DNA from 4 places in the Microbacterium gawkjiense genome. Region 1 is predicted to be linked to each of the others. Evidence: predicted binding sites of a transcription regulator. Region 1 holds the regulator's gene; each other region holds the start of a gene.

Region 1 (5,375 bases):
CGCTCGCGGGGTACACCGACCCGAAGCCCATGGTCTTCTCGGGCATCTACCCGATCGACGGCAGCGACTACGCCGAGCTTCGCGAGGCGCTCGACAAGCTGAAACTGTCGGATGCCTCGCTGCAGTACGAGCCGGAGACCTCGGTCGCCCTCGGGTTCGGGTTCCGCTGCGGCTTCCTCGGTCTGCTGCACCTCGAGATCATCACCGAGCGCCTCGCCCGCGAGTTCGGACTCGACCTCATCACGACCGCGCCGTCCGTGACGTACGAGGTGATGACCGACACGGGCGAGACCGTGACGGTGACGAACCCGTCCGAGTACCCCGACGGCCGCGTCGCCGAGGTCTCCGAGCCGGTCGTGAAGGTCGGCATCCTCCTGCCGAAGGACTACGTCGGCACCGTCATGGAGCTCTGCCAGTCCCGCCGCGGCACCCTGCTCGGCATGGACTACCTCAGCGAGGACCGCGTCGAGCTGCGCTACAACATGCCCCTCGGCGAGATCGTCTTCGACTTCTTCGACCACCTGAAGTCCAAGACGCAGGGCTACGCGAGCCTCGACTACGAGCCGGCCGGTTCTCAGACCGCCGACCTCGTCAAGGTCGACATCCTGCTGCAGGGCGAGAAGGTCGACGCGTTCAGCTCGATCGTCCACCGTGAGAAGGCCTACGCCTACGGGACGATGATGACCGAGCGGCTGCGCAAGCTCATCCCGCGTCAGCAGTTCGAGGTCCCCATCCAGGCCGCGATCGGCGCCCGCATCATCGCCCGCGAGAACATCCGCGCGATCCGCAAGGACGTCCTCGCGAAGTGCTACGGCGGTGACATCACCCGTAAGCGCAAGCTGCTGGAGAAGCAGAAGGAGGGCAAGAAGCGCATGAAGATGGTCGGCCGCGTCGAGGTCCCCCAGGAGGCGTTCATCGCCGCGCTCTCGGGAGACGTCGAGGGCAAGGACAAGAAGTAGGCTGGCACGATGCGCCGCGGGAGTTTCCAGGCAGGGACCGTCGACTACGCCGCCGTCGGGGCCACGCAGGCCCCCGATCTCATGGGCTATCCGCCGAAGGGCACGACCCCGGCGGAGGCGTCCTGGCGTCTCGGCAGCGGTGAGAGCCGTTTCGTCACCTCGACCGAGTCGCTCCTCGGGTGGGGAGCGCAGCGCGGGGCGGGTCTCCAGGTGACCGATGTGCGCCCGGCATCCGGTCCGATGTACTCCGGTGTCGGCTTCGACGCCGACGGCAACGCCGTCCAGCCCAGTCGTCTCGACGACGAGCAGCGCTTCGACGCCGACGGTGTGCCGTTCGCGAGCGCCGGGACGACCGTGCACCTTCGGGGGCGCGTCGGCGGGATGCGAGCGGATGCCGAGCTCCGGGTCATCTCGGTCGTCGACGAGCCGCGTCGGGTCGGGTTCTCGCTCGGCACCGTCGGCGGATCCGTCGTCAGCGGCGAGGAGTCCTTCCTGCTCGAATGGCGCGACGACGACGAGGTCTGGTTCACGGTCCGCGCCTTCGACAAGCCGACCGGCGTGCTCTACCGCCTCTGGCGTCCGCTGGTGAAGCGTCGGCGTCGCGCCCTGTTCCAGGGGTACCTGCAGGCGATGTCGCCGATGTACGCCACCGGCTCCTGATGGGCTCGGCCCTTCCCCTCGGCGATCCCGCTCCTCTCGACGGCGCACTGCCCGCCGACGTGCGCGTGTCGGACGACGTCGACTTCGGCGTCTACCTGCACGTCCCGTTCTGCCGCGTCCGCTGCGGCTACTGCGACTTCAACACCTACACGGCGACCGAACTGCGCGGCGCCCGACAGGACGCGTACGCCGACGAGGTCCTGCGCGAGATCGCGATCTCCCGGCGCGTGCTGGCCGAACGCGGACCGCTCCGCCCCGCGCAGACGGTGTTCTTCGGCGGCGGCACCCCGACGCTCCTGCCGCCCGGCGACCTGGCGCGCATGCTCGACGGCGTCCGGGAGGCCTTCGGTCTGGCGGACGGTGCCGAGGTGACGGTCGAGGCGAACCCCGACACGATGACGGACGCCGTGGCCGAGACCCTCGCGGCCGCCGGTGTGACACGCCTGTCGATCGGCATGCAGTCGGCTGTCCCGCACGTCCTCGCCGCCCTCGACCGCACCCACGACCCCGCGAACATCGCCACCGCGGTCGCCGCGGCACGGAACGCGGGGCTGGCGGTCAGCCTCGACCTCATCTACGGCGCTCCGGGGGAGTCGTGGGAGGACTGGCGGACCTCGCTCGAGACGGCGACGGCCCTCGCACCCGATCACGTCTCGGCCTACGCGCTCATCGTCGAGGACGGCACGAAACTCGAGCGGCAGATCCGCCGCGGCGAGGTGCCCGCTCCCGATGACGATCTGCAGGCCGACATGTACGAGCTGGCCGACGAACTGCTCGCCGCGGCGGGATACGGGTGGTACGAGGTCTCGAACTGGGCGACGAACCGCGCGCAGCGGTCACGCCACAACCTGTCGTACTGGCGCGGCCAGGACTGGTGGGGGTACGGCCCGGGCGCCCACAGCCACATCGGCGGACTCCGGTGGTGGAACGTGAAGCACCCCGCGGCGTACGCGCAGCGCCTCGCGGCGGGACAGTCGCCGGCGGCCGGACGGGAGCGACCGGATGCCGAGGCCCGCCGCCTCGAGGACATCCTGCTGCGCTCGCGCATCGTCGATGGGGTGGCCGTCGACGAGGCGACGGCCACCGGGCGGCGGAACGTGGCATCCCTCATCGCCGACGGGCTCGTCGACGGCGCGGCGGCGGTCCACGGCACGATCGTGCTGACCCGCCGCGGGCGGCTTCTCGCCGACGCCGTCGTGCGGGCGCTCACCGAGTGATCCGAGCAGAACGCTCCGCGCGCGGTAGAATTGGCACTCCAAGATCGAGAGTGCCAGCGGAGGAGGGATGATGGTCTCGGAACGCGGTCTTCAGGTGTTGCGCGCGATCGTCCAGGACTACGTGGACACGCGGGAACCCGTCGGCAGCAAGGCGATCGTCGACCGCCACCAGTTCGGTGTGTCCGCCGCCACGATCCGCAACGACATGGCCCTCCTCGAGGACGAGGAACTCATCATCGCGCCGCACACGTCGTCGGGCCGTGTGCCCACCGACAAGGGGTACCGGGTCTTCGTCGACCATCTCGCCGAGGTCCGTCCGCTGACCTCCGCGCAGCGCTCCGCGATCGGCGCGTTCCTGGAGGACACCGGCGACCTCGACGACCTGCTCGTCCGCACGGTCCGCACGCTCACCCGCCTCACCGGACAGGTCGCGATCGTGCAGTACCCGTCGTTCGCCCGGGCGAACGTCTCGCACGTCGAGGTCGTCCACCTCGGCGGCACCCGCATCGTCATCATCGTCGTGACCGACACCGGACGGGTCTCGCAGCGGGTCGCGTTCCTCGCGACCGAGCCGTCCGCCGAGGAGGCCGAGCAGCTCAAGCTCGCGATGGCCGCGCTGCTGACCGGCAAGAGCGTCCGCGACGGTGCCGCGGCGATCGCCCGCATCCTCGAGGAGGAGGCTCCGGCCCCCCGCGAGGAGAACCGGCGGATCGTCCTGCGCGCGATCGGCGAGGAGCTCGACGAGTTCCGCTCGGACCGCATGGTCATGGCCGGGTCCGCGACCCTCGCCCGTCGCGAAGCGGACTTCCGCGGCAGCATCTACCCTCTGCTCGAGGCGATCGAGGAGCAGGTCACGCTCCTCCGCCTCATGGGCGAGATGGTCGCGGACGACCGGGGACTGGCGACCAGCATCGGCCGCGAGAACGAGCCGTTCGGGCTCGCCGAGGCATCCGTCGTCGCGGGGGACTACGACGCCGGCGGCTCGCAGGCGCGCGTGGGCGTGCTGGGTCCGACCCGCATGGACTACCCCACCAATCTCGCGGCGGTCCGTGCCGTCGCGCACTATCTGACGCGTCTGCTCGAAGAAGACGAGAAGTCGCGCTGAACGAATCGGCCTCCGGGCCGGAGAGGTGATTGTGGCTGACCACTACGAGGTCCTGGGTGTCGCGCGCGACGCGAGCCCCGAGGAGATCAAGAAGGCGTACCGCCGACTGGCGCGACAGCTCCACCCCGATGTGAACCCGGGAGAGGATGCGGCGGAGCGCTTCAAGCTCGTGACGCACGCGTACGACGTGCTGAGCGACCCCGACCAGCGCCAGCGGTACGACCTCGGTGGCGACTCCGGGGCGTTCGGCGGCGCCGGGGCCGGCTTCGGCGGCTTCAGCGACATCTTCGAGACGTTCTTCGGCGGAGGCGGCGGGGGCACGCGTGCCGGACGCCCGCGCTCGCGTCGCGAGCGGGGCCAGGACGCCCTCGTGCGCGTCGACCTGACTCTCGGCGACGTCGTCTTCGGCGTGCACCGCGACATCGAGGTCGACACGGCGGTGCTGTGCGAGACCTGCCAGGGCTCGTGCTGCCAGCCCGGCACCCAGCCGGTGACCTGCGACATCTGCCACGGCTCGGGGCAGATCCAGCGGACCGTGCGGAGCCTGCTCGGCAACGTCGTCACGTCGCAGCCCTGCACGACCTGCCAGGGCTACGGCACGACCATCCCCTACCCGTGTTCCACGTGCCAGGGCCAGGGCCGCGTTCGCGCGCGCCGCACCGTGTCGATCGACATCCCCGCCGGCGTCGAGACGGGACTGCGCCTGCAGCTGCCCGGATCGGGCGAGGTCGGCCCCGCGGGCGGGCCCAACGGCGACCTGTACCTCGAGGTGACGGTCGCGCCGCACGACGTCTTCAGCCGTGACGGCGACGATCTGCTCGCGACCCTCGAGGTGTCGATGATCGACGCGATCCTCGGCACGAGTGTGACGATCGATTCGCTCGACGGCCCCGTCGATCTCGAGATCCGCCAGGGTGTCCAGGCGGGCGACGAGCTGACCATCCGCGGGCGCGGCATCACCCCGCTCCGCGGCGAGCAGCGCGGCGACCTCCGCGTCGCCGTGCAGGTGGTCACCCCGTCGCACCTCGATCCCAAGTCGCGGGCCCTCGTCCAGGAGCTCGCCAAGCGCACGCGCCCCGCGCCGCCGCACCTCGCCGAGTTCCACCCGGGCCTGTTCTCCAAGCTCCGCGGCAAGTTCAAGCGCTGACCGTGGCCCTGCACTTCCTGATCGAGGATGCCGGTGCCGCGCGCCCGGGCGACGTCGTCCGGCTGACGGGCGCCGAGGCGCACCACGCGGCCGCCGTGCGCCGCATCCGGGTCGGGGAGGGGGTGAGCGTGGGCGACGGACGCGGCCTCTGGCTCACGGGAACCGTCGCCTCGGTCGCACCGAAGGAGGTCATCGTCGAGGTCGTCGAGCGGCGGGAGCACCCGGCGCCGTCGCCGCGCTCGGTGCTCGTGCAGGCGCTCGCGAAGGGTGATCGCGACGAGCTCGCG
Region 2 (5,375 bases), on a different contig from region 1:
TTGCCGCTCTCCTTGCTGAGCAGCCACGTCGTCTTGGGCAGCTCGCCGGCCAGCGCCGCCTCGGCGTAGATCGCGCCGAGCTTCTCGCCGAACGCGTCGGCCATGCTGATCGACATGTCCTCGTACTGGTCGACGATGGCGCGCTGGACCTGCGCGCCGGATGCCGTCAGGTTGATGCGGCTCGTGATCTCGTCGTTGTAGTCCATGACGGCCGCGTCACCGCCCTCACCGCGGTCGGTGCGGAGGTCGTCGAAGACGTCCATCATCTGCACCGACCAGTTGCCGGCGCTGGGGGCGCTCGAATCCCCGGTCGACGCCGCCGCGTCCGACGCGTATGTCGCGTTCTTCTGCTCCTCGGTGAAGCCGGTGGCGGCGAATGCCGGCCCGGCGGTCAGGGTGCAGGCGACGAGGATGCCGAGTCCGCCGATCGCCGTGCCGGCGCGGACACCGGCTCGACCTGTCTGTTTCTTCACGCTCACGGGCGCGCCTCACTTCCGTTGGGGTGCGGGGGTGGTCGCAGACTATCGACGCTCGTGCCTCTTGTCAGGACATAGCAACAAGAGTCTTCGTGAGAATCCTCTCCTCGAGAGGCGAACGCAGCGTGACGGCGTGGTTACCGTCCGACGTCGGATCGGTCAGACCCCGCCGCCACCGCCGCCGCCTCCTCCGCCGCCGGCACTCCCGCCGCCGCTGGACCCGCCCGTCGACGCGGACGAGGTCGATGCCGCCGACAGCGACCCGATGCTCGACGAGAACGAGGCCGCGTCGAAACCGCCGGTGCCCGCGTACCAGACCGGCGCCGCGACGCCCGCGGAGGCGTAGAGCACCGCGAGGTGCCCCGCCCACTGCTTCTCCTGCCCGAACACGACCGCATAGGGCAGCAGGCGCTCGTAGAGGTCGAGCATCACCCGCGGATCCCCCGTGTCGACGGGACGGCGCTCCGCACCTCGGGGCGATTGCAGCATCCGGATGCGGTCCGCCTCCGCCCATTCGATGAACTGACGCAGCCCCGCGAGATGGTCCCGCACCTCGGCGCCGCTCTCCGTGAGCGGCTTGCGGGCGATCATCCCGATCACCACGACGGCCACCGCGATCCCGCCGAACAGCCCGATGAGCGGCCACAGCGGATCGACCGCCCGATCGGACAGCGCGATCGTCGCGATGACGAGGACGGCCACGAGCACCGCCGCGACGACGGCCGGGACCGCTCGCACCCACGCGGGGACCTCGCGTCGGAAACCGCGATCGCGGAGCGCCGACTCGGCATCCTTCAAGATCCGCTGCGCCGTCGAGGAGAGGCGCGTGTCCGAGGTGCCGAACTCGAAACGGTCACCCGTCCGGCCGTCGGGGAACAGTCCCGTCAGGAGCGCCCGGCCGTCGGCATCGGCACGCGAGGTGTCCACCAGTTCGGCGACGAGCTTCGCGGACCCCCATCGGGGCTTCTCCCCCTCGGTGATGCGGATGGAACCGACGATGGCCTGCTCGAGCACCTCGGCGGGGATGGCCTTGCCGGTCTTTTGCAGCAGCACCGCGGCGTGCAGCGCGTCGACCCCCGCGGGCGGTTCGGATTCCGCGATCACCGTCGGCCTGCCGGCTTCGTCGGAGAGGTGGCGGCGCCGCAGCCACAGCGTCCACCCCGCGACCCCGACGAGGCCCGCACCGGCAGCGGCGTGCCCCCAGCCCAGCGGTGTGCCGAGGTACGAGGTGTCGAGCGGCTCGAAGGTGCCGTCGGCGAACCCGACCGCGAAGGTCAGAGATTCGCGTGGGCCGAGCTCGGCCTGCCGCGCGACGATCGTCGCGCCCGAGGAGGACGTGTCGATGTCGATGCCGTCGCACGGCGTCTCGGCCCCGAACGGTCCGGCATAGCAGGCGAGGGAGCCGGCGGCATCCGCGATCTCGCCGTCCAGATGCAGCCTCACCGTCACCTCACCGAACGGCTGCGCCCAATCGAACCCGTTCACGTCCCAGTAGAGCTCGAGTCCCGTGTCGGGGAACTCTCGCGTCACGTTGTCGAGGGTGTAGGTGAGGACGAAGGTCTGGCGACCGTGGACGTAATCCTCGGATCTCGCCGTCACGACCAGTCCGTCCTCGCCGTCGTCGGTCTCGACGACCTCCCACGGGTCGCCCTCCGCGTCCACCGCCGATTCGAGGCTCGGCCGCAGCGGCTGACCGTCGTACTCGTCGGGGATCACCCGTCGGATGCCGCGGTTCTGGTCGGTCTCGGGGAACCGCGCCACGAACTCCTCGACCACCCGCATCCGACTCGTGCCGTCCTCGGCGCGGGTCAGCGTGTAGTCGACGGTCAGACTGTCGAAGGAGAAGTCCTCGACGTCGGCGTTCGCCGCCGAGGGAGCGCCCACGAGAACGCCGAGCGCGACGGCGACGACGGCTCCGGCACGGGCGAGACGACGGGACCAGGGCTGCACGCGGTCAACCCTATGAGCGACGCTACAGTTGACGCCATGACCGACCGCCGCCTCGCCATCGCTGCCTGGGAGAGCCTCTTCCGCGCGCAGCACGAGGTCCTGGCGGAGATCTCGCGGGACTTCGAGGACGACGACCTCTCGAGTGCCGAATACGACGTGCTCCTGACCGTCACGCGCTGCGAGGGTCACACCGCGCGGCTGCGCGACGTGACGGCGAACATGCTCATCAGCCAGCCGAGCGTGTCGCGCCTGGTCGACCGGATGGTGGCGCGGGGGCTCGTCGCGAAGTGCCCCGACCCCAACGACGGCCGCGGCGCCGTGCTGCGCGCCACGGAGCAGGGCGCGGCGATGTTCCGCCGGCTCGCGACGACGCACGGCCGCACCATCGCCGAGCGGATGTCGGTGCTCACCGACGACGAACTCGCCGAGCTCGAGCGGCTCACCGCTCGCCTGCGCGGCGTCTGACGACAGGAAGATCGCCCCGCACCCGAGACGGGGTGCGGGGCGATCGTCGTCTCACCGCCGGAGCGGTGCGCCGGTCACTGGTCGATCGGCTGCGGCTCGCTCTCGCGAGTGGTGATAGTCGGGGACGAACCGTCGGCGACGACCTCGACCTTGCGCGGCTTGGCCTTCTCGCTCACCGGGATGGTGACGGTCAGCACACCGTTGTTGTAGGTCGCGGTGATGGCGTCGGTGTCGATGCCCTGGCCGAGGTTCAGCTGGCGGAGGAAGCTCGCGGTCTCACGCTCGCGCGTGATCCACTTGACCCCCTCGCCCGACGACAGCGTGCGCTCGGCGCGGATGGTCAGCAGCTGGCCGTCGACGTCGATGTCGACCGACCCCGGGTCGATGCCGGGGAGGTCGGCGTTCAGCACGTAGTGGTCGCCGTCGCGGTACAGGTCCATCGGCATCCGTCGCGGGCCGCGGCGCGTGTCGAAGAGCGTCGACGCCAGGCGGTCGATTTCACGGAACGGGTCGTAGGTCGCCATGATTCTCTCCTTTGTGCAAGTGGTCTGAAAGTTGAGCCCCTGCGGCTCAAGTACGTCCAGATTAGCACTCGCGCATGGAGAGTGCCAATGGTTCTCGCACGGCGAACGACGCGGCGGAGGTGCCCCGTAGGCTGACCGCATGAGCGCCCACGAGATCGCCCCCGAGCCCGCCGACCCGTTCCTCTGGCTGGAGGAGATCGACGGATCCGCGGCTCGCGCGTGGGCCGCGGAGCGCACCGCCGAGACCGAAGGCGCCTATGCGGGCGCTGCCCGCGACGCGCTCGAGACCAGGCTCACCGGCATCCTGCAGGACCCCGACCGCCTCGTCGTCCCCAGTCGTCACGGCGACCTCATGTACGACCTGTGGCGGGATGCCGACAACCCGCGCGGCCTCTGGCGCCGGACGTCCCTTGCCGCCTTCACGGCGGGCACTCCGGACTGGGAGATCCTGCTCGACGTCGACGCACTGGGCCGCGAGGAGGGAAGGACCTGGGCCTTCGCCGGCGCGACGCACGGCCCGGCCGGCAGCGGCCGCGCGCTCGTGCGCCTGAGCCCCGACGGCGGTGACGCCGCCGTGGTGCGCGAGTTCGACCTGGAGACCCGCCGCTTCGTCGAGGACTCCCCCTTCGCCCTCGACGCGGAGAAGTCCATGATCGCGTGGGTCGACCGCGACACGCTGCTCGTCGCCACGGCCCTGCACGGCGGCGGCGTCACGGACTCGGGCTATCCGATCACCGCCCGCGCCTGGCGCCGCGGCGAATCGCTCGAGGACGCGCCGCCGATCCTCACGGGTGTCTCGTCGGACGTCGGCGTCTTCGCACACGTCGATCACACGGGCGGTTCCGCGACGCCGATCGTCGTCATCGCGCACGACTTCTTCCACTCCGAGGCGTGGGTGTGGAACGGCGCCGAACCGCACCTGATCGCCGTGCCGCAGGACGCGCACGCCGACGTGCACGGAGACCTGGTCGCCGTCCGGACGACGACGCCGTGGCGCATCGGCGACACGACGCATCCGTCGGGCACCCTCCTGCTCGGCCCCCTCGAGACCGTGACGAGCGGGGACGGGTCGGGACTCCGTGTCGCGTTCGCGCCGACCGACACCGCGGTGCTCGAGTCCTGGACGTGGACGAAGACCCGCCTCGTGCTGACGATCCTCGACCGCGTGCAGAGCCGGCTGGTGTCGCTCGACCCGGCGACGCTGACCGGTGTCGAGCTCGACCTCGGGCTCGGCGACGACGACCTCTTCAGCGCGAACGTCGCGACAGCCGACGACGACGAGGACGACCAGCTCTGGGTCGTCGCGCGCGGCTTCCTCACACCGCCCACCCTGCTCGTCCTCGACCCGGGAGCGGAGCCGCGGGTCGTCGACCGCAGCCGCGCGACCTTCGACGCGACGGGTCTCGTCGCCGAGCAGCACTGGGCGACGTCGGCCGACGGCACCCGGGTGCCGTACTTCGAGGTCGGCCCCCGCGAGCGTCACGGCGCTCTGCCCGTGCTGATGAACGGCTACGGCGGCTTCGAGCACGCGCTGACGCCGGAGTACCCGACGATCGTGGGCCCGGCTTGGCTCGAGCAGGGTCGGGTGTACGTCGTCGCGAACATCCGGGGCGGCGGTGAGTTCGGCCCGGAATGGCACCTCGCGGCGCTCCGTGAGAACCGCCACCGCGCGTACGAGGACTTCGCCGCCGTCGCCCGTGACCTCGTCGCCCGCGGCGTCTCGACCCCCGACCGCATCGCCTGCCACGGGCGCAGCAACGGCGGGCTGCTCGTCGGCAACATGCTGACCCAGTACCCCGACGACTTCGGCGCGATCGTGTGCGGCGTCCCGCTGCTCGACATGCGGCGGTACACGCGCCTGTCGGCCGGCGCGAGCTGGATCGCCGAGTACGGCGATCCCGACGACCCCGCCGACTGGGAGTTCGTGAAGACCTTCTCGCCGTACCACCTCATCGAGCCC
Region 3 (5,375 bases), 750 kb from region 1:
CAGACCGTCGCCCGGCGCCGTGAACGCCGCCGGGGCCGGCGTTCGGCCGGCTGGCCCTCGGCAGGGGCTGCCGAGGCGGGCGCCGCGTCGATGGTGCGCGTCGCCTCGGCTGCAGGCGAAGCGCTGGAGGCGGCCGCCAGCACACTGGTGGGGGCCGTCGCGGGCGTGGATGGAGGGGGAGCGTCGGTCGCGGCGGCCCCGGCGGGCGGGAGAGCCTCGGTCGCCGCATCCGGAGCATGGTCGACAGAGCCCGCCGCCATCGCTGCGCCGGCACTGCCGGCGGCCACCGCGCCGGCAGCGGGAAGCGCTTCGGTGCGGGCGTCGGACGTGGTCGCGGCGAGCGCGCGTGCGCGCATCGCGACGTCGAGGGCCGGAGGCCGCTCGGCCGGGTCGATGCGCGTCATGTCGCGCAGCAGGTCCCGCCATTCCGCGTCGAGCTCCGCAGGGATCTCCGGTGGGGCCTCGAGTCGGGCGAGGGCGGTGGCGACGCCGGCCGCGTCGGGGAAGGCCCGCTTCCCTGTCAGGGATTCGATCAGGACCAGGCCGAGGGCGTAGACGTCGGCGGGCGGTGCCGGATCGACGCCCTGTACCTGCTCGGGAGCAAGGTAGGCGGCGGTGCCGATCACCTCGCCGGGGTTCGTCACCCGTGCGGTGTCGACGAGATACGCGATGCCGAAATCGGCGAGCTTCGCGCGGAACTCGTGATCGGGGAGGTGAGACGGTGCGAGCAGGACGTTGGATGGCTTGACGTCGCGGTGCACCACGCCGGCGCCGTGTGCGACGTGGAGGGCTTCGCCGAGCTCGGCGGCCATCGTCGCCGCCGCGGACGGGGTCAACGGAGACCGGGCGATGCGTGTCGTGAGGGTGGGTCCCTCGACGAGCTCCATCACGAGGTAAGGCGGGTCCACGTCGAGTTGCGCGTCGTAGAGCGTCACCAGCGACGGGTGGTTGAGCGCCGCCAGCACGCTGACCTCGCCGTGCGCACGGCTGTCGGCGGCGACTCCGTCGGCCCCCGAGCGCACAACCTTGATCGCGACCTCTCGGCCGAGGACGACGTCCTCGCCGCGGTGGACGTCAGCCATGCCGCCGCGGCCGAGCGTCTCACCGAGACGGTAACGGCCGCCCAGCAGGTCGTCTGCGTGGTCGGTGGTCTCGGGCATGTGCATCCTCCGACCGCGGCGTCCCTCACCGCGTCCGAAGCCACGGTAGACGCACGACGCCGCGCCGACACCGGGGTTGACGGTGTCGGCGCGGCCTGCAAGCGGGGCGGTGCCCCGGAGGTCAGTCGTTCTTCGGGGTGAACGACAGCGACAGCGAGTTCATGCAGTAACGGTCGCCCGTGGGGGTGCCGAAACCGTCGGGGAACACGTGCCCCAGGTGCGAGCCGCAGTTCGCGCAGCGCACCTCGGTGCGCACCATGCCGTGGCTGCGGTCCTCGATGAGCTCGACGGCCTCCGGGCGGACCGACTCGTAGAAGCTCGGCCACCCGCAGTGCGAGTCGAACTTGGTACCGCTCTGGAACAGCTCTGCGCCGCACGCGGCACAGGTGTACAGGCCGGCGCGGTCCTCATCGAGGAGTTCGCCCGTCCACGCGCGCTCCGTCCCGGCCTGCCGCAGGACGGCGTACTGCTCGGGAGTCAGCTCCTCCCGCCACTGCTCGTCGGTCTTCTCCACGCGATAGCTCATGTGTTCTTCCTTCCCTCGACATATTCAACCGGACGAACCGCCCCGATGTTCCGGGGTGTCGGAGGATCTCGGTCGTACCGTGGGGGAGTGCCCCTCTCCGATCGCGACCGCGCCGTCCTCGATTTCGAGGCCCGCTGGCACGGGCACTCCGGGGCGAAGGAGGAGGCGCTGCGCGCCGAGCTCTCGCTGACCCCTGCGCGCTACTACCAGCTGCTGGGGCGGATCCTCGAATCAGCGGATGCCGTCGCCTACGATCCGGTCCTCGTGCACCGTCTGCGGCGGCTGCAGACTGCGCAGGAGCGGGAGCGGCGCACCCGCTCCAGGGTGCTCCCGGCATCCGCCCGGTAGCATTCTCGGGTGCCGTCTCCGACCTCCCCGCCCGAGCCAGAGCAGCCCACCGCCGCCGACCCGTCCGAGACCGCGGCGCGCTCCGCAGTGAAGGATCGCTTCGACGACCTCCCGGCCCGTCCGGCTCGGATCGGGGCGCACCGCGCCGAGACGCCGCGGCTGCGCGTCGGCGTCATCGTGCTGTGGTCTGTGGTGGCCACCGTCGCCATCGTCGCGGCGGGGGTGCTCAGCACCCTGTTCGCGACCGGTCGTCTGGACTTCAGTGCCCGCTCGGCGCCCGGTTCGTCGTCGCAGGTGGTCGCTCCGCAGGTGGACACGTCGTACGAGGTGCTCGTGCTGAACGCGACCCCCGACGCCGCGCTGGGTGACGCCGTCCGCCAGGACGTGATCGCCGCCGGGTGGGCGGAGGCGGACGTCCAGGAGAGCAACGCCAGCTCCGACGACTTCCCGACCACGACCGTCTATTACGGCACGACCGCCGACGAGGCTGCGGCCCGCGGTCTGGCCGACGCGATCGGCGGCGCCGAGGTCTCTCTCGACGACACCTATCAGGTCGTCGCGCCGCCCGAGACGGCGAGCGCCGGCGGTGACCCGCGATCCCAGCTCGTGGTGATCGTCGGGCTTGATTTCGGCTCGGAGTGAGCCCGTCCGCGGCGGCTCGGCCGTCGCGTGTTTCGCCGCCGTAAACACTTGGGTTCGGAAGTGTCAACAAAGCCGGGAACCGCCGGATCCGGCAGGGGGCCGTGGCTAGCATTTCGGGTGTCCCACAGCTTCAGGAGATGCGCATGACCCAGGGAACCGTCAAGTGGTTCAACGCCGAGAAGGGCTTCGGCTTCATCACGCTCGGCGACGGACAGGATGTCTTCGTCCACTACTCGAACATCGAGATGTCGGGGTTCCGCGTGCTCGAAGAAGGTCAGGCCGTCGAGTTCACCGTCGGAACCGGGCAGAAGGGCCCGCAGGCCGAATCCGTCCGCGTCGTCGCCTGACGCCGGTCGGTCAGCCCGCGTAGCGGGCGAGGAACGGCCCGCTCAGCTCGGGCGGGTTGAGTTCCGCGGCGGAGCGGTTCTCGATGGACTCGGACGCATCGCTGTCGGTGACCGACACGAAGAGGGTGACACCGTGCAGCGCGTCCGCGCGCTCCTCCCGGAGGGCTGCGAGCGCCGCGATGAGCACGTCGGTGTGTTCCTCGAACCAGTCGTCCGCGTCGTCGTCGGCCTCGTCGATGGCCCGCGCGACGGCTTCGACCTGGTCCCACCCGACCAGTTCATCCCGCCACTCGGCGGTGTCCCCACGGAGGTAAGCGTCGTAGCCGGGCTCCGAGAGATCGCCGTTCTCGGCGGCATCGGATCGTCGGGCATGGAGATGCTCGAGCGTGGTGAGGCAGAGACCGGGGCTCATGCCGCCGTCGTCGGTCGTCAGGACGACGGCCCTACAGGTGCTCGCCGTCGAGCGTGGCGACGGCGTCATCGAAGGCGGCGAGAGTCGCCTCGCGCAACACTGCGCGGATGGCGGGGCGGCTCATCCGGGGACCTCTGCGACCGTGATCATCCATTCCTCCGTGCGGTGACGGGGCCGTTGCCGCGGTGCTCGCCGCGGCGTGTGCCACGGTAGCGCGAGCCGGTGTCGCGCGGCTTGCACTCCCTAGGGTCGAGTGCCAGAATGATTTAGCACTCACTCATCCTGAGTGCCAGAACTATCCCGCTCCCAGTCCCTGGGGGCACGGTACTGAACCTCACGTCCGGGAGGGACGACACACTTATGGCAAAGATCATCGCTTTCGACGAGGAGGCCCGCCGCGGCCTCGAGCGCGGCCTCAACACCCTGGCCGACGCCGTCAAGGTGACCCTCGGCCCCCGTGGCCGCAACGTCGTGCTCGAGAAGAAGTGGGGCGCTCCCACGATCACGAACGACGGCGTGTCGATCGCCAAGGAGATCGAGCTCGACGACCCGTACGAGAAGATCGGCGCGGAGCTCGTCAAGGAGGTCGCGAAGAAGACCGACGACGTCGCCGGTGACGGTACGACGACCGCCACGGTCCTCGCTCAGGCGCTCGTGCGCGAGGGTCTGCGCAACGTCGCGGCCGGTGCCGACCCGATCTCCCTCAAGAAGGGCATCGAGAAGGCCGTCAAGGCTCTCTCCGACGAGCTGCTCGCCGGCGCGAAGGAGATCGAGACCAAGGACCAGATCGCGGCGACGGCATCCATCTCGGCTGCCGACCCCGAGATCGGCGCCCTGATCGCCGAGGCCATCGACAAGGTGGGCAAGGAAGGTGTCGTCACCGTCGAGGAGTCCAACACCTTCGGCACCGAGCTCGAGCTCACCGAGGGTATGCGCTTCGACAAGGGCTACATCAACCCCTACTTCGTCACCGACGCCGAGCGTCAGGAAGCGGTCTTCGAGGACCCCTACATCCTGATCGCGAACCAGAAGATCTCGAACATCAAGGACCTTCTGCCCGTCGTCGACAAGGTGATCCAGGACGGCAAGGAGCTCCTGATCATCGCCGAGGACGTCGAGGGTGAGGCTCTCGCGACCCTCGTGCTCAACAAGATCCGCGGCATCTTCAAGTCGGCTGCCGTCAAGGCCCCCGGCTTCGGCGACCGTCGCAAGGCTCAGCTGCAGGACATCGCGATCCTCACGGGTGGCCAGGTCATCACCGAGGAGGTCGGTCTCAAGCTCGAGAACGCCACCCTCGACCTGCTCGGCCGTGCGCGCAAGGTCATCATCACCAAGGACGAGACCACGATCGTCGAGGGTGCCGGTGACGCGTCGCAGATCGAGGGTCGCGTGACCCAGATCCGTCGCGAGATCGAGAACACCGACAGCGACTACGACCGCGAGAAGCTGCAGGAGCGCCTCGCCAAGCTCGCCGGCGGCGTCGCCGTCATCAAGGCGGGTGCGGCCACCGAGGTCGAGCTCAAGGAGCGCAAGCACCGCATCGAGGACGCCGTTCGCAACGCGAAGGCGGCCGTCGAGGAGGGCATCGTCCCCGGTGGTGGCGTCGCGCTGATCCAGGCCGGCGAGAAGGCGTTCGCGAGCCTCGAGCTCGAGGGCGACGAGGCGACCGGCGCGAACATCGTCAAGGTGGCCATCCAGGCTCCCCTGAAGCAGATCGCGCTGAACGCCGGTCTCGAGCCCGGTGTCGTGTCGAACAAGGTCGCCGAACTCCCCGCGGGTCAGGGCCTCAACGCCGCCACGGGCGAGTACGTCGACATGTTCGCCGCGGGAATCATTGACCCGGCCAAGGTCACGCGCTCCGCGCTGCAGAACGCCGCGTCGATCGCCGGTCTGTTCCTGACCACGGAGGTCGTCGTCGCCGACAAGCCCGAGAAGGTCGC
Region 4 (5,375 bases), on a different contig from region 1:
CGGGTCAGTTCGGGACCAGCCCGGTGTGTTCAACCTAGTGGCGCGCTCGTCTCCCCAATGTTGCCGTTCGTTAACGATGTGTAACGAGGTGGGCACGCTCCCATAACGGTCGCGGAAAGCGGCATCGGGCGAGGTCAGACGGGGTCGGGCACCACCGCTTCGGCGCGGGTCCGGTTGCGCCGGGAGGACAGGAGCGAGTCCACCGTGAAGACCGCGACGGCGACCCAGACGAGGCCGAATCCGATCCAGCGCTCGAAGGGCATCGGCTCGCCGAGGATGAGCACCCCGGTGAGGAACTGCATGATCGGCGCGATGAACTGCAGGATGCCGACCACGGTCAGCGTGGTGCGGCGGGCGCCGGCGGAGAAGAACAGGAGCGGAACGGCGGTGACGGCCCCCGCCAGCAGGAGCAGGACGGTGTGCCCGGTCCCCTCGCGGCCCATCGTCAGTCCGGAGGTGACGCCGACGAGGACGAGCTGGAGGACGGCGATCGGCACGAGCCAGAAGGACTCGAGGGTGAGGCCGCTCACGGCATCCACCGACGGTCCGATCTTCTTCTTGACGAGACCGTACGTCGCGAAGCTCGCCGCGAGGGCGAGCGCGATCCAGGGCACGCGGCCGACCGCGACGATGATCACGACCACCGCGACGCCCGCGATGCCGACCGCGACCCACTGCGCGGTGCGCAGACGTTCCTTCAGCACGATGACGCCGAGGAGCACGGTCGCGATCGGGTTGATGAAGTACCCGAGGCTCGTCTCGACGACGTGACCGGTCAGGGTCCCGATGAGGAAGACCTGCCAGTTGACGTAGATGAGCAGGCCCGCCAGGAGCGTCCAGAGCATGAGGCGACGATCGCGCAGGATGACCCGCATCCGCCCCCAGCCGCGGGTGATCGCGAGCAGCGCGATGCAGAAGACGAGGCTCAGCAGGATGCGCCAGCCGACGACCTCCCACGGGGTCGTCGGGGCGAGGCTGACGAAGTAGAGCGGCAGGAAGCCCCACAGCACGTAGGCCGAGAAGACGAAGATGCCCCCGAGCGACTTCTCGCGCGCGGCCTGCTCGGGTGTCATGAGCACAAGCCTACGACGGTCATGACAGCGGGCGCGTCATCCGCACTGCCGTCGATCGCCCGGATCCTGCCATCAACGGGACAGGGCCCGGATGCCGAAGCATCCGGGCCCTGCGCTGCGGTCGCTGCGTGTCAGCGGACGACGACCGCCAGGACGTCGCGAGCCGACAGGACGAGGAACTCGTCGGCGCCGAACTTGACCTCGGTGCCGCCGTACTTGCTGTACAGGACGCGGTCGCCGACGGCGACGTCGAGCGGAACGCGGTTGCCGTTGTCGTCGATGCGGCCGGGGCCCACGGCCACGACCTCGCCCTCCTGGGGCTTCTCCTTGGCGGTGTCAGGGATGACCAGGCCACTTGCGGTGGTCTGCTCGGCCTCGACCTGCTTGATGACGATGCGGTCTTCGAGCGGCTTGATGGAAACCGACACGGTCTACCTCTTTCTTGCTGGTGGGGTCCTGCTACAAGACTCATCAGCACTCGCTTACCGAGAGTGCTAACAAAAGTCTAGAGCGCGGTTGGCACTCATGCAACGCGAGTGCCAACACGATGACGGATGCCGCGACGCGCCATCCGACCGCGGAGACCTAGGCTGGCCGGATGGACAAGGCCGAGCTCACCGCCCTCCTGACCCCCCAGGGACTACGGATGATCGACGAGGTCGGACCCCTGGCATCCACCGCCGAGGTCGCGGCCGCCGTCTCGCGGCTGCGCGCCGCCGGCCACTCCCCCGATCTCGTGTCGGCCGTCGTCGGTCAGGCGCACCTGCGGGTGCGCGCAGAGGGCAAGTTCGGTCCGTTCGCCGAGCGCATGCTGTTCACCCGCGCGGGACTCGAGCAGGCGACCCGCCTCGAGGTCGCCGCCCGGCACGCCGGACGGTTCCGGGCCGCGGGGATCACCCGCGTCGCCGACCTCGGATGCGGCCTCGGCGGCGACGCCCTGGGACTCGCGGGCATCGGCCTCGACGTGCTCGCGGTCGACGCCGACGAGACGACGGCCGCCCTCGCCGCCTACAACCTCGCGCCGTTCGGCGACGCCGTCACCGTGCGGCAGGGCCTCGCCGAGGAGACCGACCTGGACGGCTGGGACGCGGTGTGGCTGGACCCCGCCCGCCGGACCGCGGGTCACAGCGAGACCAGCCGCACCCGGCCCGAGGACTGGTCACCCTCGCTCGACTGGGCGTTCGCCCTCGCAGAACGGATGCCGGTGGGCATCAAACTCGGACCGGGCCTCGATCGCAGCCTGCTCCCCGACGACGTCGAGGCGCAGTGGATCAGCGTCGACGGTTCGACCGTCGAGCTCGTGCTGTGGTCGGGCGCCCTGCGTCGCGACGGCGTGGCCCGCTCGGCGCTCGTGATGAGGGGCGGTGCCGCGGCAGAGCTGACGGCGGCCGCCGACGCGCCCGACGAGCCGGTGCGCGAGCTCGGCGCCTTCCTCCACGAGCCCGAGGGCGCCGTCATCCGCGCGCGCCTGATCGGCGAGGTCGCCCGGGAGCTGCAGGCGGGGATGGTGGCCGAGGGCATCGCCTACCTGACCTCGGATGCCGCCCTGACGAACCCCTTCGTGCAGACGTTCCGCGTGCGGGAGGTCCTGCCGATGAAGGTGCCCGCGATCAACGCCGCGCTCCGCGAGAGGGGCGTCGGCACCGTCGAGATCAAGAAGCGCGGCGTCGACGTCGACCCGGCGCAGTTCCGACGCAAGCTCACGCTGCGCGGCGACGCCTCGGCGACGCTCATTCTCACGAGGGTCGGCGAGGGGCGGGACGCGAAGCGGGTCGCCGTGCTCGCCGAGCGCGTCTGAGTCAGCCGGACAGGGCGCCCTGCGAGGCCGCCCACCACAGCCAGCCGGCGCTGTAGGCGAGCGAGGCGATGCTCAGGCCGAGGCCCCAGAACGCGGTCTCGCGCTTCTCCCACGGGCGTCGCAGCGCGAGGACCGCGAGGACGACGCCGATCACACCCACCGGGAAACCCCAGCCGACGAAGCAGGCCAGCACGAGCGCGAGCGACCCGAACAGCAGCGACCAGCCGGCGCTCCGCGGCAGCACCGGCGCCGGGGGGATCCAGCGGACGTCCGGGGCAGCGGCCTCGTCGGGATCCGGGTGCACCGCGAGCGGCGGCGCGACGGGCAGCGGCTGCGTGAGCTCCCGACGGAAACCGCCCCGGTGCGCGCCGGGGAGCGCGGTGTCCGCCGGCGCGAGGACCACGTCGGGCGATGCCGCCTCGACGGCGGGGGCGGCGGGGGGCTCGTCCGCGGCAGGTACGGCGGGCGGCGGCATCCGCTCGTCGCTCATGACGAGGGCTCCACCTGGATCGTCGTGACGGGCAGGGTCGAGTCGGCGCCGAACGCGAGGGTCGAGGCGGGGCGACCGCTCATGATGAGCTCGGACGCCAGTGCCGCGATCATCGCCCCGTTGTCGGTGCAGAGCGAGAGGGGCGGGATGCGGACGGCCACCCCCGCGGCCTGCGCACGCTCGAGCGCGACGTCGCGCAGACGCTTGTTCGCGATCACGCCGCCACCCAGCAGCAGGCGAGGCACGTCGTGACGCGCGCAGGCGTCGAGCGCCTTCGTCACGAGGACGTCGACGACCGCTTCGCGGAAGGATGCCGCCACGTCGGGCACCGAGACGGGCTCACCGGCCGCCTCGCGCTGCTCGACCCAGCGCGCGACGGCGGTCTTGAGCCCCGAGAACGAGAAGTCATAACGGTGCTCGGCCATGTCGGACGCACGCGACATGCCGCGCGGGAACCGGATCGTCTGCGGGTCCCCCGTCGCGGCGGCCTTGTCGATCTCGGGGCCGCCGGGATAGGGCAGACCGAGGATGCGGGCGATCTTGTCGAACGCCTCGCCGGCGGCGTCGTCCATCGTCTCGCCGAGCAGCTCGACGTCGGAGACGAGGTCGCGGACGAGGAGCAACGAGGTGTGCCCGCCGCTGACGAGGAGCGCGACGGTCGGGTACTCGACCTCGTCACCGGTGAGGATGTCGGCGGCGATGTGCCCCACCAGGTGGTTCACGGCGTACAGCGGTTTGTCGAGGCTGACGGCGAGCGCCTTTGCGGCGCCCACGCCGACCATGAGCGCGCCGGCGAGACCCGGCCCGCTCGTGACGGCGACGGCATCGAGGTCGCTCAGCGACACCTGCGCCTCGGCGAGCGCCGCCTCGATCGCCGGCTGCAGCGCCTCGAGGTGGGCGCGCGCGGCGACCTCGGGCACGACGCCGCCGTAGCGGGCGTGCTCGTCCATCGAGCTCGCGATCGTGTTCGAGAGCAGGGTGCGACCCCGGACGATGCCGATGCCGGTCTCGTCGCAGCTCGTCTCGATACCGAGCACCAGGGGTTCGTGCGTCATCTCAGCACCATCCTTCGGCGGCGGTCGGCGCGGCGGTGCGACGGGCGTCCCAGGCGACGAGGTCCAGCTGCATGACGATCGCGTCGACGTCGTCGGGCTGGTAGTAGCGCGGCCGGCGGCCCACCTCGGCGAACCCTTCGGACAGGTAGAGCGCGGCGGCTCCGGGATTGTCGGCGCGCACCTCGAGGAACACCTCGCGCGCGCCGCGGGACCGGGCCGTCGCGAGCAGTTCGCGCAGCAGCGCGCGGCCCCGGCCGTGACCCCGCGCGTCGGCGGCGATGGCGATCGTCTGGATGTCGGCATCCGCTGCGCCCTGCACGGCGCGCACACCGCCGTACCCGACGAGGCGGCCCGCCTCGACGTCGACGACGTACCGGCCGTGGGGGGAGGCGAGCTCGCCCGCCATGAGGGCGTCGCTCCACGCGTCGGTCGGGAAGGACGCGCGCTCGAGGCGCATGATGTCGTCGAGGTCCGCGGCGGTCGCGGTGCGGAGGGTCACGAGCCGACCTTCTTGCGAGCGCCGGGGAGGGTGACGTCGGGTGCGCGCAGGTAGAGCGGCTCGCCGAGGGACTCGACCCGGCCCGCCGCGACCGCGCGCGCCGCGACGAGCGCGACCATCGCGCCCGGGATCGCCGTCACGTCCCGGCGCTCGGCGCCGTGCGCGGCGAGCGCGTCGTCGACGGCGTCGCGCGGGGTCAGGGTGGCGTCGATCACGCGCCGCGGGAGTCCGTCGTCGTCGATGCCGTCGTAGACGGTGTACGCGAACTCGCGGCGGCGGGCGTCGGTGACGACCGCGAACCGCGGCAGCTCGGCGAACGGGTCGGCGAGCAGCACCGCGAGGGCGGCGGCGTCGTGGCTGCGGACGGGGACGACCGGGATGCCACGGCCCAGCGCGAACGCGCGCGCCGCCGCGATCCCGACCCGCAGCCCCGTGAACGGCCCGGGACCCATGCCCGCGG

What was found. The regulator HrcA, encoded in region 1, represses chaperone genes, less so after heat shock. The targets are predictions, from matches to a motif close to TTNGCACTCGNNNNNNNCGAGTGCNAA.
Region 2: Q9S71_RS02380 (Hsp20/alpha crystallin family protein) is a predicted target of HrcA. The motif match lies at 3,477-3,503, and genes of this name have one in related genera.
Region 3: groL (chaperonin GroEL) is a predicted target of HrcA. The motif match lies at 3,702-3,728, and genes of this name have one in related genera.
Region 4: groES (co-chaperone GroES) is a predicted target of HrcA. The motif match lies at 1,590-1,616, and genes of this name have one in related genera.

The regions. Positions count from the first base shown of each region.
Region 1 is NZ_JAUZVV010000002.1:234,922-240,296, forward strand. It holds gene lepA (translation elongation factor 4) at 1-959, shown strand, start outside; gene Q9S71_RS09225 (DUF1990 family protein) at 969-1,619, shown strand; gene hemW (radical SAM family heme chaperone HemW) at 1,619-2,836, shown strand; gene hrcA (heat-inducible transcriptional repressor HrcA) at 2,907-3,941, shown strand; gene dnaJ (molecular chaperone DnaJ) at 3,973-5,088, shown strand; gene Q9S71_RS09245 (16S rRNA (uracil(1498)-N(3))-methyltransferase) at 5,091-5,375, shown strand, end outside.
Region 2 is NZ_JAUZVV010000001.1:478,167-483,541, forward strand. It holds gene Q9S71_RS02365 (acid phosphatase) at 1-479, opposite strand, end outside; gene Q9S71_RS02370 (DUF2207 domain-containing protein) at 636-2,426, opposite strand; gene Q9S71_RS02375 (MarR family winged helix-turn-helix transcriptional regulator) at 2,463-2,891, shown strand; gene Q9S71_RS02380 (Hsp20/alpha crystallin family protein) at 2,966-3,415, opposite strand; gene Q9S71_RS02385 (prolyl oligopeptidase family serine peptidase) at 3,555-5,375, shown strand, end outside.
Region 3 is NZ_JAUZVV010000002.1:988,679-994,053, reverse strand. It holds gene Q9S71_RS13030 (serine/threonine-protein kinase) at 1-1,160, opposite strand, end outside; gene msrB (peptide-methionine (R)-S-oxide reductase MsrB) at 1,282-1,686, opposite strand; gene Q9S71_RS13020 (DUF3263 domain-containing protein) at 1,774-2,034, shown strand; gene Q9S71_RS13015 (LytR C-terminal domain-containing protein) at 2,044-2,676, shown strand; gene Q9S71_RS13010 (cold-shock protein) at 2,820-3,023, shown strand; gene Q9S71_RS13005 (DUF4303 domain-containing protein) at 3,034-3,435, opposite strand; gene groL (chaperonin GroEL) at 3,796-5,375, shown strand, end outside.
Region 4 is NZ_JAUZVV010000001.1:1,660,397-1,665,771, reverse strand. It holds gene rarD (EamA family transporter RarD) at 135-1,073, opposite strand; gene groES (co-chaperone GroES) at 1,205-1,501, opposite strand; gene Q9S71_RS08010 (THUMP-like domain-containing protein) at 1,672-2,871, shown strand; gene Q9S71_RS08005 (hypothetical protein) at 2,873-3,361, opposite strand; gene tsaD (tRNA (adenosine(37)-N6)-threonylcarbamoyltransferase complex transferase subunit TsaD) at 3,358-4,416, opposite strand; gene rimI (ribosomal protein S18-alanine N-acetyltransferase) at 4,418-4,915, opposite strand; gene tsaB (tRNA (adenosine(37)-N6)-threonylcarbamoyltransferase complex dimerization subunit type 1 TsaB) at 4,912-5,375, opposite strand, start outside.